Regions from separate parts of the Mycetocola sp. Y791 genome, predicted to be linked through region 1. Evidence: predicted binding sites of a transcription regulator. Region 1 holds the regulator's gene; each other region holds the start of a gene.

Region 1 (3,206 bases):
GGGCAGGGCATCGAGGGAACTCACCCCGGAAGTTTACCCGCCGCGCCTTGCGCTTCGGTGTGCGTTACGGAGCCGTGTATCGCTCGGGAATGGCGATGTTCTGCCCGGGAACGACCGTGGACGTTTCGAGCTGGTTGAGGGCCATCACGTCGGCGATCACATCACGAGGGTCGGCCTCGGGAGCCAGCGTGCCCGCGAGGGACCACAGGGAGTCACCGTGTTCGACAGTGACGTACTCGAACGAGGCCGAGCTCGGGGACGACGACGCCGCTGCGGCGCCGGCGTTGAGTCCGAGCCAGGCCGCGAGAGCGATGAACGGAGCAGCGGCGAGCGAGGTCAGGACAACGCGACCGCGCCGGGTGAGTCGGATGCGCCCGGTGGGGCGTGCGATCATCGCTGACGCGTCGCCTCCGGCGGCCTGTGTACGCGAGTTCGATGGGCGCGGCGCCTCGGGGCGCCGTGCGGCCGGACGTGAGAGAGAGTGAATGGGGGTGATGACTGCGGTGCTCATGGTGCGCCTCCGGTTCGTGCTGTGAACTGTTGTGTGGCGATTCGAAGAATTCGTATCCGGCCCTCGGCCGGGAGGGCCGAATACGAACCTGTATTCCGAATCTATATTCGATTGTTCGAAGATTCAAGTCCTTCTTCGGACTTTTTTGCAGAATTTGCCCGACACACTCGAACAAATCTTTGCTGGGGCCCCTCGGGACGGATAGAGTTTCGATTGATGGTTGAGACTCAACCAGTGACCACTGACATTGGCCGGGGCTGCCCGCCAGACGGGAGTGACATGACGCTCGACAACGCGAATATCACGGCTGAGAACGAGCCGGATGCCGCTGTTTCATCTGCCGCTCCAAAGGCACGGAAGGCCAAGCGCGTGCCGGCAGAGAAGCCGACCACGCGCCGCCGCAAGAGCCTGAGCGAGAAGCAGCTGGCGATCCTCGACGTGATCCAGCGCTCCGTGCAGAGCCGCGGTTACCCGCCGAGCATGCGCGAAATCGGCGACGCGGTCGGCCTCGCGTCACTCTCAAGCGTGACGCACCAGCTCAACCAGCTCGAGTTGAGCGGTTACCTGCGCAGGGACCCCAATCGGCCCCGTGCACTCGAGATCCTGATCGACCTGCCCTCCCCCTCGAACGTTGCCGACTTCGAAAGCTCAACACCGGTCGGCGACGCAGCGATGGTGCCCCTGGTCGGACGCATCGCTGCCGGGGTGCCGATTACCGCTGACCAGCAGGTCGAAGAGGTCTTCCCCCTGCCCCGTCAGCTCGTGGGCAAGGGCGAGCTGTTCATGCTCAAGGTCTCGGGTGAGTCGATGATCGACGCAGCGATCTGCGACGGCGACTGGGTTGTCGTCCGTCAGCAGCCGACCGCCGAGAACGGCGACATCGTCGCTGCCATGCTCGATGGTGAAGCCACGGTCAAGGTGTTCCGCCAGCGCGATGGCCACACCTGGCTGCTCCCCCGCAACACGAACTTCGAACCGATCCTCGGCGACGAAGCCGACGTGCTCGGCAAGATCGTCGCGGTCCTCCGCGCCGTGTAGCCACTCACGGTGTGGCGCCTGACGCCTGCTTAACGAACGGATTCCCCGGGTACAGACCCGGGGCATCCGTTCGTTAACAGACCAGACGCGTGACGTCGCCGCGTCGCGTTTACTCGGCGATCGCGAACTCGGACACCTGTGCGGCGAGTTCCTCCGACGCGAGTGCGCGCACCTCGGTGCCGTCTTCCTCGTAGTCCAGTTTCTCGACCTTTCCGCGGCGGTGGAGCATCGAAATGATGTCTCCCCGGTCGTACGGGACGAGCAGGTGAAGCGGGACTGTCGGACTCGGCAGCAGCTCCGCGATGCGGGCCAGGATCTCGTCGATCCCCTCACCGGTGCGCGCCGAAGCGAAGATCGCCTTGGGTTCCAGTCCGCGGAGCACGAGCCGGTCGTCCTCGCTGACGAGATCGCTCTTGTTGAAGACCACGATCTCTGGAATATCGCGGGCGCCGACATCACCGATCACGTCGCGGACAGTGCTGATCTGGGATGCAGGGTCCGGGTGCGATGCGTCGACCACGTGCACGATGACATCCGACTCCGCCACCTCTTCCAGGGTGGAGCGGAACGCCTCGACGAGCTGGTGCGGCAGGTTTCGGACGAATCCGACGGTGTCGGAGAGCGTGTAGAGCCGGCCGTCCTCGGTCTGGGTCTTCCGAACCGTCGCGTCGAGCGTTGCAAAGAGAGCGTTCTCGACCAGCACGCCAGCCTTCGTGATCCGGTTGAGCAGACTCGACTTGCCGGCGTTGGTGTACCCGGCAATAGCGACGCTCGGCACCTCGAAGCGGTTGCGGTTGGCCCGCTTGGCCTCGCGGGCCGGGCCGAAGCCCTTGATCTGCTTGCGCAGCTTCGCCATCCGGGTGTGGATGCGGCGTCGGTCGAGTTCGATCTTGGTTTCACCAGGACCACGTGAACCCATTCCGGCGCCGGCGCCACCCACCTGGCCACCGGCCTGGCGGGACATCGAGTCACCCCAACCGCGGAGTCGCGGGAGGAGGTACTCAAGCTGGGCGAGCTCGACCTGGGCCTTGCCCTCGCGGCTCTTGGCGTGCTGGCTGAAGATGTCGAGGATGACGGCGGTACGGTCGATGACCTTGACCTTCACGACGTCCTCGAGCGCACGCCGCTGGCTTGGCGCGAGTTCGGTGTCGGCGATCACGGTGTCTGCGCCGAGCGCGGCGACGATGCCGCGCAATTCCTCGGCCTTTCCCTTGCCGAGGTAGGTGCTCGGGTCGGGATTCGGGCGGCGCTGCAGCATGCCGTCGAGGACGACGGCGCCTGCGGTTTCAGCGAGGGCAGCGAGCTCGCGGATCGAGTTCTCTGCATCCTCCTGCGCGCCCTGCGGGTACACGCCGATGAGAACGACGTTCTCGATGCGCAGCTGCCGGTACTCGACCTCGGTGACGTCCTCGAGCTCTGTCGACAGGTTGGCCACGCGGCGGAGCGCCTGGCGGTCTTCCCGATCCTGCTGCTCGCCGTCGAATCCATCGTGCCCGGACTCACCGGTCGTGGATCTGTCCTGCAGGGCGTCGGCCTGACTCGAACCGAAGAGCGAATAGCCGCCCGCGCGGGACTCAGCGTTGCGCAACACCCGCGATACTGCATCGTCGTCGATGGGTGTTTCGGTGTTCTCTGGGGTTGATTCGGTGGACTTGCT
Region 2 (3,206 bases), on a different contig from region 1:
GCCAGAGCGACGTGACCTCGGCGGCACGCGCGGCGTTGAGCGGGTCGGTCCTGTCGGTTGCGCGTGAGTGTGTCGGACGGGTGTCCATCCGGGCAATCACGGCGAGGCCGGCGTCCTCGATGGCATCGAGCAGGTCTCCGCGCGAGCGCAGGCCGAGGCGTTCGGCGATGTCCGAGATCACGAGCCAGCCCTCGCCATCCGGGGTCAGGTACTCGGCAAGACCGGAAAGGAAGCCGGCCAGCATCCGCCCGCCCTCGTCGTAGACGGCATAGTCCGTTGCGACCTTCGGGGTGGCCGGGATCCACGGTGGGTTGCAGACGACGATGTCGGCGCGGCCGTCGGGAAAGAGATCGGTCTTCTCGACGGTGACGGCCGGCCCGAAACCGAGCCGGTCGAGGTTGGCTGTCGCGCAGGCGAGAGCCCGCTGGTCCTGGTCGGTGGCGACGATGTGACGGATGCCTCGGTGCGCGAGCAGCGCCGCGAGTACGCCGGTGCCTGTTCCGATATCGAAGGCTGTCGTCGCGTTCGGCGGGAGGGGTGCGTTCGCGACCAGGTCGAGGTACTCGCCACGCACGGGGGAGAAGACCCCGTAGTGCGGGTGGATCTTCGCGCCGAGCGCTGGAACGTCAACGCCACGGGTGCGCCATTCCTCGGCGCCGATGACGCCGAGCAGTTCGCGGAGGGAGACGACGGATGCCTCGATGGCGGGACCCCAGGCATGAGCGATGGCCTGGCGGATGTCGGGGGAGCGGCGCAGCGGAATCGTGCCGTCCGCTGACACCGGAACGAGCAGCATCCCGAGCAGTGTCGAACGCCGCAGTGCGTCGACGCGTGAGCGCTGGAACGCGGCGGTGATGTCGTCGTTCTTGGGTGGGGCGGGTGTGCCCAGGCGCTTGCCCATTGCGGCGAGCAACTGTTTGGCGTTGTGGAAGTCGCCGGTCCAGAGGACGGCCGTGCCGGTGGATGCGAGCCGCAGGGCGGTCTCGGCCGTCATTGAGTCGTCTCCGGTCACGACGGATGCCGGTGCCGGCCAGCCGCTCTCGGAGCGCCAGAGAGCTGAATGTTCGATGCCGTCATCGAGCCACACGAGATGTGGGGGTTCGACGCCGTCACCGGTCATTGGGTCGTTCGTCCGTTCGGGCATCTGTCTCAATTCGCGGCGTCATGCCTGTCGGAGCTTGAATTTCAGTATGACAGGGGGAGCTGTGGGGAAGCGGACGGGACGAGGAGCCGGGCCTCTCGACGCGGCTGGAAGCGCTCGTCGAAGGCTTCTACTTCGCCGTTTTTGTGCGTCGCTCAGCGGGCGTGTGTGCCCTGGAATTCCGACTCTCCCGGGCTGGATTCCCCGATTGACTTTATCGAATATCTGTTCGACTATTAACCCATGTCCCTCGCTGTTGCTCCTGCTCGACCCCCGGCATTCGCCGCGGGATCGAACGCTGTGGCGAGCCAGGTTGCCGAACTGCAGGCGCGCATCCGGGGGATGCAAACTACCCGGATAGATTCGCACGGACTCCCGACATCGCCCGGTGTCGCCGAACTTCTGCCCGGCGGAGTGCTTCGCGCCGGCACGGCATACTCGGTGCTCGAATCGACGACGCTCGCGCTTGCTCTGCTCGCCGGTCCCAGTGCTGCCGGCGCGTGGTGTGGTGTCGTCGGTGTGCCGTCGCTCGGTGTCGAAGCAGCGGCGGCAGCGGGCATCGATCTTGACCGGCTCGTTCTCGTGCCTGAGCCGGGAGACCAGTGGCTGCAGGTCACGGCTGCGCTCGCAGACGTTGTCACCGTCGTCCTCGCGCGCCCACCGGCATCCGTCTCTGCCGCAGAAGTGTCGCGCCTGGGTTCGAGGCTGCGCCAGCGTGGATCGACGCTCGTCGCGCTCGGCGACTGGCCACAGAGCGAGGCGACGCTGCGGGTGACCGACGATCGCTGGACGGGGCTCGGCGACGGCCACGGTTATCTCGCCGCTCGCAGGGTGACCGTCGCTGTGACCGGGCGCACGCTCGCCGGCAAACCGCGTCGCAAGCAGATGTGGCTGCCAGACACCCAGCAGTCGATCCGGTCGGCGGGTCTCGCCGGGGTTCCATCGGTCCGTCAGCCGCACCACGAAGCGGCGGCATCGTGACCGAAGCTCCCATCCGCACCATCCTGCTGTGGTGCCCGGACTGGCCGACAAACGCTGCAGCTGTCGAACATGGGTTCGGCCCGGACGCACCGATCGCCCTCATCGATCGTGGCGTAGTTTTTGCCTGTTCAGCGGCGGCTCGCAGCGAAGGGGTCCGTCGCGGCCTGCGGGTGCGCGAAGCCCAGTCGCGGAGCACGGGGCTGATCGCGCTGCCGTACGATCCCGTGCTCGATCACCGGGCGTTCGAGCCGGTCATCGCCGCCGTCGAACAGATCGTGCCAGGCGTCCAGCTCTCCCGCCCCGGTACCTGCGTCATGCGTGCGCGCGGGCCGAGCCGCTACTACGGCGGCGAACGACAGGCGGCACAGGCACTGCTCGACACCCTCGGCGCCGTCGGAGTGCGTGACGCGCGGGTCGGCATCGCCGACGGGCCCTTCGCCGCGGCGCAGGCAGCGAAGCTCCCGCCATCGAGAGAAACGGATGCCATCCGCATCGTTCCCGCAGGACGCTCGCCCGAGTTCCTTGCCGCGTTCGGTGTCGACATTCTCGAACGGCCCGAGCTTGCCGTCCTGCTACAGCGGCTGGGCATTCGCACCCTCGGCGACTTCGCCGCACTCGACGCCATGCAGGTGCGTGACCGCTTCGGACCGGACGGGGTTCTTGCCCACCGGCTCGCGTCAGGGCTCGACCCGAGCGACGTCGACGCCAGGGTGCCACCGGCCGATCACTCGAGCGTCGTCGAATTCGAGCCGCCGCTTGACCGGGTCGACCAGGTCGCCTTCGCATTTCGTGCAGCAGCTGAGGAGTTCGTGGCACGACTGCAGGTGTCCTCGCTCGTGGCGACGGCCATCCGTATCGAGGTGCGCACCGAGGGAGGCGACGTGCGTTCGCGTACCTGGTTGCACCCTCGGTGGTTCACCGCCGGTGATGTGCTCGACCGCGTCCGCTGGCAGCTGCAGGGTGCGGGGATGGCCGACAGCGGGCTGAGCAGCGCGATCTCGTCGCTCCGGGTCGAACCGGAGAGTGTCGATCCGGCTGGCAACCACGAAGCCGGCCTGTATGGCGGCGCAACAGATGAACGCAT
Region 3 (3,206 bases), on a different contig from region 1:
AGCGGTAGAAGCTCGCGTTGAGCTCCACGGTGTCGAAGGTGCTCACGTAGTGCGCGAGGCGGTGCCAGCGGGGGAGTCCTGGCGGGTAGAGAACGCCGTCCCAGTGGTCGTAGCTCCAGCCGGAGGTGCCGATGTGAATGCCCATCCGACCTCGCTCTCGTCAGCGTCAACGCTAATCCATTGCCGCGCGTGGGTGGCGCCCGTGGTCGTGGTCGGTGCGGGAGTGCGAAGGTGGCGGCGGGATCGTCCCCACCGCCACCTGCGTCACGACTCAGCCGCCGCGCACTAGTGCGAAACGGCTGACTCCGCGAGGATCGCGTCGATCTGGCCGAGAGCCTCGGTCAGGCCCTCCAGCATCCCCATCTCGATCATCGCTTCGAGCTGTTCGGTGCTTCTGAAAGTGTTGAGCAGGGTCATCCTGGTACCGCCATCGACGGGTTCGAGGGTGACAACGACCGCGGCGACATCTTCAGCGTCGAGTGGGTCGCCGTTATCGTCGGCGAACCCGTCGACGAACTCAAGGCGATTTGGGGCATCCATTGTTATGAACTTCCACCAGCCGCGGGGTTTCGCTCCGTCCGGGGTGGTCATGTAGTAGCGCACTTCGCCCCCCGGCACGAACTCGAACCTCTCGAAGGTCGCGGGGACGGTGGGCGGCCCCCACCAGCGTTCGAGCTGCCGCGGGTCTTCCCAGACCTGCCAGACGCGCTCAACCGGCGCCGCGAACTCGGTGGTGAAGGTCAGGGTGAGGTTTTCGACATCCGTGTGTGAATTGACAAGAGTCACTTGTCGCTTCCTTTCTCAGGCTCGGAGAGTATCTCCCCGATGCGACTGGCACGGTCGTGCCAGATCTTTTCGTAGGCGTCGAGCAGCTGGGCTGCCCGGCGAAGCGCTTCGGTGTTTCCGTGCACGATCTGCTCCCGACCTCGACGCTCCTTGGTGACCAACATCGCGCGCTCGAGCACCGCTACATGTTTCTGGACCGCGGCGAAGCTCATGTCGTAGTGCGTCGCGAGGTCGGAGACCGACTGCTCGCGGCGCAGTGTGCGCGCAACGATGTCTCGGCGGGTCGTGTCTGCCAGTGCTTGGAAGATGCGGTCCACCGCGATGTCACTCAACTCATGTACAACCATTTGGTTGTAGGTTAGCAGGTCGGTTCGGGGTGCGCTAGGGGTTGGTGTGGGGAGTTTGGGGAGCGGATGGCTGGGGATCAATGTCTTCGACGTGCAGGGTGATCACTTGATTGCGACCTGACGCCGGTGGAACACTCATGGCTAATCTAGACAACAACTGGATTCCGAGTTACAGGCATCTTTGCGGTGGATAGATTAGTGCTTTTTCGCCCGTGATTCCGGGGGAGTTCGTGACAAGGGTTGCATTTCGCGTGGTGGAACCGGGTTCGGCTGGGAGTAATTCTCGGCCATTGAGCAAGAAAATTCTGGGAACTTATAGTCGAAACTACTTTCGAAACTGTGCTTGATGCGATATTATGAAGTATGGCAAAGGTGTCCGAGCAGATTCGAGAGGTCGCCCTTCGGGTGTGCGACCAGATCGCTCGGTATGAGGACGCCATCGAGGCGGTTGGTCGGGTGGCGGATGCCGCGGGGCCGGAGCCAGCGTCGGGCCCTGAACCTGCGTCGGGGTCTCTACAGGTTTCCGGCAGGGGAGGGTCTTCGTCTGCAGCGGTTTCGACCGGCATCGCCGAGTTCGGTGGTGCCGGTTCGTCGTTTAGGCGGCCGCGATTCGTGCCGGTGGAACCGGAGCCGGAGCCAGCGAGCCCTGGTGTCGGTGTAGGTGTAGGTGTAGGTGTCGGTGTTGGCCCTGGCGGCGGCGGCGGTGTTGCTGCTGGTACTGGCCTTAGTGCCGGTGCCGGTGCCGGTGCGGGTGTTGCAGATTCAGCCAGCGACGCGGGTCTGCCGTTGTCGATGGTGTTGGAGCGGGCGGCGAATGCCGAGCTGGAGGAGTTGCTGCGTAATGCGGCGCGGGCGAAGTCCGAGCTGGACGCGGTGATCGCGGCCGGCGCTGGTGTCGCGGCAAAACGGTCAGCGCGTGACCTCGGTTATTCCGGGTGGGCCCAGTCGGCCGGGGATCGCACCGCGGTGAACCTGGTGCAACGGTTGACCGGGTCGACCAAGTCGGAGGCGTTCCGTCAGGTGCGGCTCGGTGAGGCGATGGGTGAGGCGGATGCCGCCACCCACCCGACCGGGTTCGTAACCGGTGCCGGCGGTCCTGATGGTTCTGCTGGGCCGGGTGACGATGGTGCTGACGACCCGCTGGTCGATGTGGATGGCAACCTGTTGGTTGATCCCGACGCTGACCCGGACGCGGATGCGCGGGTGTCGGTGTTGCGTCCGGTGCCGGTGGTGCCGTGGCATGAACCGATCTCGCGGGCAGCGCGGGAGGGTGTGATCCGGTCCGAGGCGGTAACGATCATCATGCGCGGACTCGGGCAACCGAATGACCGGGTGGATGTGGAGATGTTGCGGGCGGCGGCGGTAGAAATCATCGCCGACGCTGCCGGGGTGAACGCTGACGAGTTGGGTGTGCGGGCGCGGCATGTGCGGGACCGGATTGATCCGGCCGGGGTGCAGTTGCGGTGGGATGAGCGGTACGCGAACCGGAAGTGGCGGTTCGGCCGTAACGAGGACGGCACGAAAACAGCGTATGTGGCCTTCGATGAGGAAGGCGCGGCGTGGGTGGAGTCCATCGTCGGGGCGGCGTTGCGACCGCGGCGGGGTGGCCCGCGGATGGTGGACCCGGTCGAAGCGGAACGCGCCGAGAAACTCCGGGTCGATGAGCGCAGTAACGACCAGATCGTGTACGACATCCTGATGGGCGCGATGCGGACCGGGGTGCAGGCCGACCCGACCACAACGTACGGGTCACGGCAACCCGGAATCCGGGTCGTGATGACCGAGGAAAACCTCGACAACCGTGCCACCGACAGTGAGGGCGCGGAACACCTGGTCGGCACCGGGTATCTCGAAGACAGCAAAGATGCAGTTCCGGGCAGTGTGATCGAGAAGCAGATCTGCATCTCCGGGATCTCCCCGATCCTGATGGACACCAGTGGCACGATCCTCGACGTCGGCCGGGAACAACGACTCCACACCCGCAAACAAAGGGTGGCGATGGCCGTCCGGGACGGTGGCTGCAGGATCGCAGGGTGTGAGTGTCCACCGTCGATGACCGAGGCGCACCACATC
Region 4 (3,206 bases), on a different contig from region 1:
CTGAAGGCTCGCGTCCGACTTGACTGCGGCACCAGAGATATCGAGCTTTCGCGTAATTGCAGGGTTGGTAAGTGCGAAGAAACGCGATCGCATGGGCAGGCCGCCAGTGACACGAATCGAAGAAACTCCGTTTGGTCGTTCGGATTCATGGACATACCTGATCCCGAGAAGTGTCATTGACCTTTTGATCTGGCCGTGTATTGCTCGGTCGCTGTTCGAAATGCGGAGCACTCCTCGGGAGCAACTGCCTTCCGCGTCGAACACGCCAGCCAGGAATCCAGCGGACCACACGGCGTCGTTGGAATCCGGCCAATCGATCAGCTGGTTGATTCGGTCGAAGTGTCCGGCTTGTGCGGTATGGATGGCCGTCATGGCTCGTCGCGTACCCCCGGCTGCGACGAAAGGACGAAGGCGTGTTGGTACGCCTTCCAGCTCCAGGAACGTGCGCGTTCGAGTCAATGCATCAGTATCCGCGAGCGCGAGGCGGAACATGCTGACGTTGTTCGGTCGCCCATTGGGGCGGGTGTACGTGCGCCGGAGCATCATCCCATCGCCGCGGATCATGCCCGCCAGGTACCCTCGCCGATAAGCCTCGGTTTCGATCGGCACCGACGTGGCCTGTGGCAGGCCGTTGAGTCCGAACCCGACGAGCTTGTTATTGGTGGTGAGGTACGGGCGCTGGGTTCCGTCGGTCGCCCGCTGCACGTACTTCCAGCCGCGCTCCGTGAGGAAACGGTGGTCGCCGCTGGCGATGAGTTCGGTTCCGTCGGCGAGGGTGATGCGGAACGGTCGCTTCACAGTGCCCCAGGCCGCGAGAACCGGAGTCTTCACGTAGTGGCGGTAGGAACCGCGAGTCTCGGTTCCCATAACCTCGTCCCCGACCTGCACGAGCCGCAACGGCTTCTGCCGGCCGTCACCCATCAGAATGAGGGTGTCGGGGTCGAGGCAATAGACGCACGCATGACTGCAGCCACGGTAGGGGTTGATGGTCCAGCCGAACGGCATCTGCGACTGTCGCGGGATCTTGTTCAGTGCTGACTTCGCGAGCACCTCGTGGAACGTCACTCCGGCGAACTCCGGCGTCTGCACGCTGCGCACGAGGTTGTTGAGCTTGGCGAGGCCCGGGAGCGCCGAGGGCTCCTCGGTGCCGAGTTGCTGACCATCCCACCTCATGCACTCCATTAGAACATGGATTCGAGAATAGCGGGCTATCTGTGGAGCGAAAGTGCGCGAGCGCGTTCTATGTGCGCCGACCGCTGCAGATCCATGCCCGCGCTACAGAAGCTTCTGCAGCGTGAGCATGGACGTGCAGCGCTCGGTGAAGAGGCGCGCTAAAGCAGAGTCGCGGCCACGACAAGGAGGCCCGCGCCAACCGCCCAGAACAGCACGATGAACACCCAGTCGCGGGCCCGGAACGGCACGAGGTAGCGCTCCGTCCGGGACGAGTGCGCCCCGAACGCCCGCGCGTCCATGGCGAGGGCAACCCGTTCAGCGTGACGGATGGCCCCGACGAGCAGCGGCACGATGTAGCCGAGACCACGACGGATGCCGGCGAGCGGCCCCCTGCCGCCTGACACTCCCCGAACGCGGTGCGCCCGTCTGATCTGCTCGAGTTCCAGCCGGAACCGGGGCACGAACCGATAGGCGGCGAGTGCCGTGTAGCCGATGCGATAGGGCACGTGCAGCTGCTGGACCAGCGCCCGAACCAGGTCGGGACCGGTCATCGTGAGCCCGGCGATCAGCGCGAGTGACAGCAGCGCCCCGAGTCGGAGTGCCGTGGCCAGCCCGATCAGCCAGGCCCCGAGATAGAAGCGGTACTCGCCGAGCTGGAACAGGAGCGGCGTGTCGTCGACGCGTGCGGCATCCGTCCACAGCCCAAAACTGAGCGACAGCACCGCGACAATCGCCGGCAGGCCGAGCCAGAGCGCAACCGCGAGCCGGGCACTGAGTTTTGCCCCGACGGTGATGAGCAGAAGCGCAAGCAGGATAAAGACGAGCGGAGTCGCAATGTCGCGCACGAACAGCAGGTAGACCATGAACGGCAATGGCCCCGCGATCTTCGCCAGCGGGTTGAGCCTGTGCAGAAAGTGACGACCCGTCACCCCTCGCCGTACGGGTCGAGCGCCGCCGTCACGGGAGGCTGCCCGGGAGGTCAGCGACCCGGGAGAGTGACATCCACGACGGATGCCGCGTCACGCCCCGCATCGCCCGCGCGAGTGGGGGAAGAGTGAGCCCGGCCATCGAGAGCAGTTCGCCGTCGCCCAGGATCTCAGCGGCCGGCCCGAACGCCAGCAGCCGCCCGTCGTGCATCACAGCGACGTGGCTCGCATACTCCGCAACCAGCTGGAGGTCGTGGGTCACGGTGATCACCGTCGTCCCCGAGCGGTGCAGGTCCCGAAGCAGGGTGAGCAACTCGTTCGCTCGCTGGCGATCCTGGCCAAAGGTCGGTTCGTCGAGGACGAGGACCGGGGCGCCGGTGATGAGCGCCGTGCCGACCGAGAGCCTGCGCTTCTGCCCGCCGGAGAGAAGGAAGGGGTGAGCGTCGCGGTGCTTTTCCAGACCGAACCGCTCGAGCATCGCTGTGACTCGCGCCTCGATCTCATCCTCGCGAAGCCCGCCGCCCGAACGTCCGCGGCGCACCCGCAGCCCGTGGGCGAGTTCGTCGAACACCGTGTTCTCGATGAACTGGTGCTCGGGGTTCTGGAAGACGAACCCGACGTGGTCCGCCAGCATCCGCGCATCACTCGTCGCCGGATCAAGATCGCCGACGCGGACCCGGCCCTTCGGCGGCGGAACGACTCCGGCAACAGCCTGCACGAGCGTGGTCTTGCCCGCTCCGTTGGCGCCGATCACCGTGACGAAATCACCCCGGCCGATCTCGAGCGACACGTCACGGATGATCGGTGTGCGGCCGCGGGTCAGGGTGAGACCGCGAACGCTCACGGCCGCGTCCCTCGGAACGAAGGTTGGCTCGGGGCTGCGTTCCGCGAGCGGGGGAAGAGAACGGATGCCATTGAGCGCGGTCGTCAGTTCGTCCGGGGTGAGCGGGAGCGGATCGAGTACCACTCCGGCGCTCCTCAACCGCAGCGCGGCGAGGGTGGCGACGGGCAGCCAGACTCCGAGTTTCGCGACCTGGTCCGCGGCCCCGGCGAGCACTGTTCTCGGGTCGCCCTGGAAGGCAATTTTCCCGGTGCCATCGAGGACGA

The links. The regulator LexA, encoded in region 1, represses DNA repair genes until DNA is damaged. The targets are predictions, from matches to a motif close to TCGAACANNTGTTCGA.
Region 2: the regulator LexA is predicted to act here: its motif matches at 1,359-1,374, upstream of imuA' (DnaE2-dependent mutagenesis accessory factor ImuA').
Region 3: the regulator LexA is predicted to act here: its motif matches at 1,453-1,468, upstream of AC1C2N_RS09870 (DUF222 domain-containing protein).
Region 4: the regulator LexA is predicted to act here: its motif matches at 1,183-1,198, upstream of AC1C2N_RS08705 (intein-containing Rv2578c family radical SAM protein).

The regions. Positions count from the first base shown of each region.
Region 1 is NZ_JCAIUC010000001.1:982,648-985,853, reverse strand. Features, by position in the region: gene AC1C2N_RS04570 (histidinol-phosphate transaminase) at 1-24, opposite strand, end outside; gene AC1C2N_RS04565 (LysM peptidoglycan-binding domain-containing protein) at 65-511, opposite strand; gene lexA (transcriptional repressor LexA) at 746-1,549, shown strand; gene hflX (GTPase HflX) at 1,659-3,206, opposite strand, start outside.
Region 2 is NZ_JCAIUC010000004.1:207,632-210,837, forward strand. Features, by position in the region: gene AC1C2N_RS14050 (methyltransferase) at 1-1,144, opposite strand, end outside; gene imuA' (DnaE2-dependent mutagenesis accessory factor ImuA') at 1,385-2,122, shown strand; gene AC1C2N_RS14060 (DNA polymerase Y family protein) at 2,119-3,206, shown strand, end outside.
Region 3 is NZ_JCAIUC010000003.1:167,885-171,090, forward strand. Features, by position in the region: gene AC1C2N_RS09855 (DUF72 domain-containing protein) at 1-145, opposite strand, end outside; gene AC1C2N_RS09860 (SRPBCC family protein) at 286-786, opposite strand; gene AC1C2N_RS09865 (ArsR/SmtB family transcription factor) at 783-1,133, opposite strand; gene AC1C2N_RS09870 (DUF222 domain-containing protein) at 1,497-3,206, shown strand, end outside.
Region 4 is NZ_JCAIUC010000002.1:807,268-810,473, forward strand. Features, by position in the region: gene AC1C2N_RS08705 (intein-containing Rv2578c family radical SAM protein) at 1-1,173, opposite strand, end outside; gene AC1C2N_RS08710 (energy-coupling factor transporter transmembrane component T family protein) at 1,332-2,102, opposite strand; gene AC1C2N_RS08715 (ABC transporter ATP-binding protein) at 2,131-3,206, opposite strand, start outside.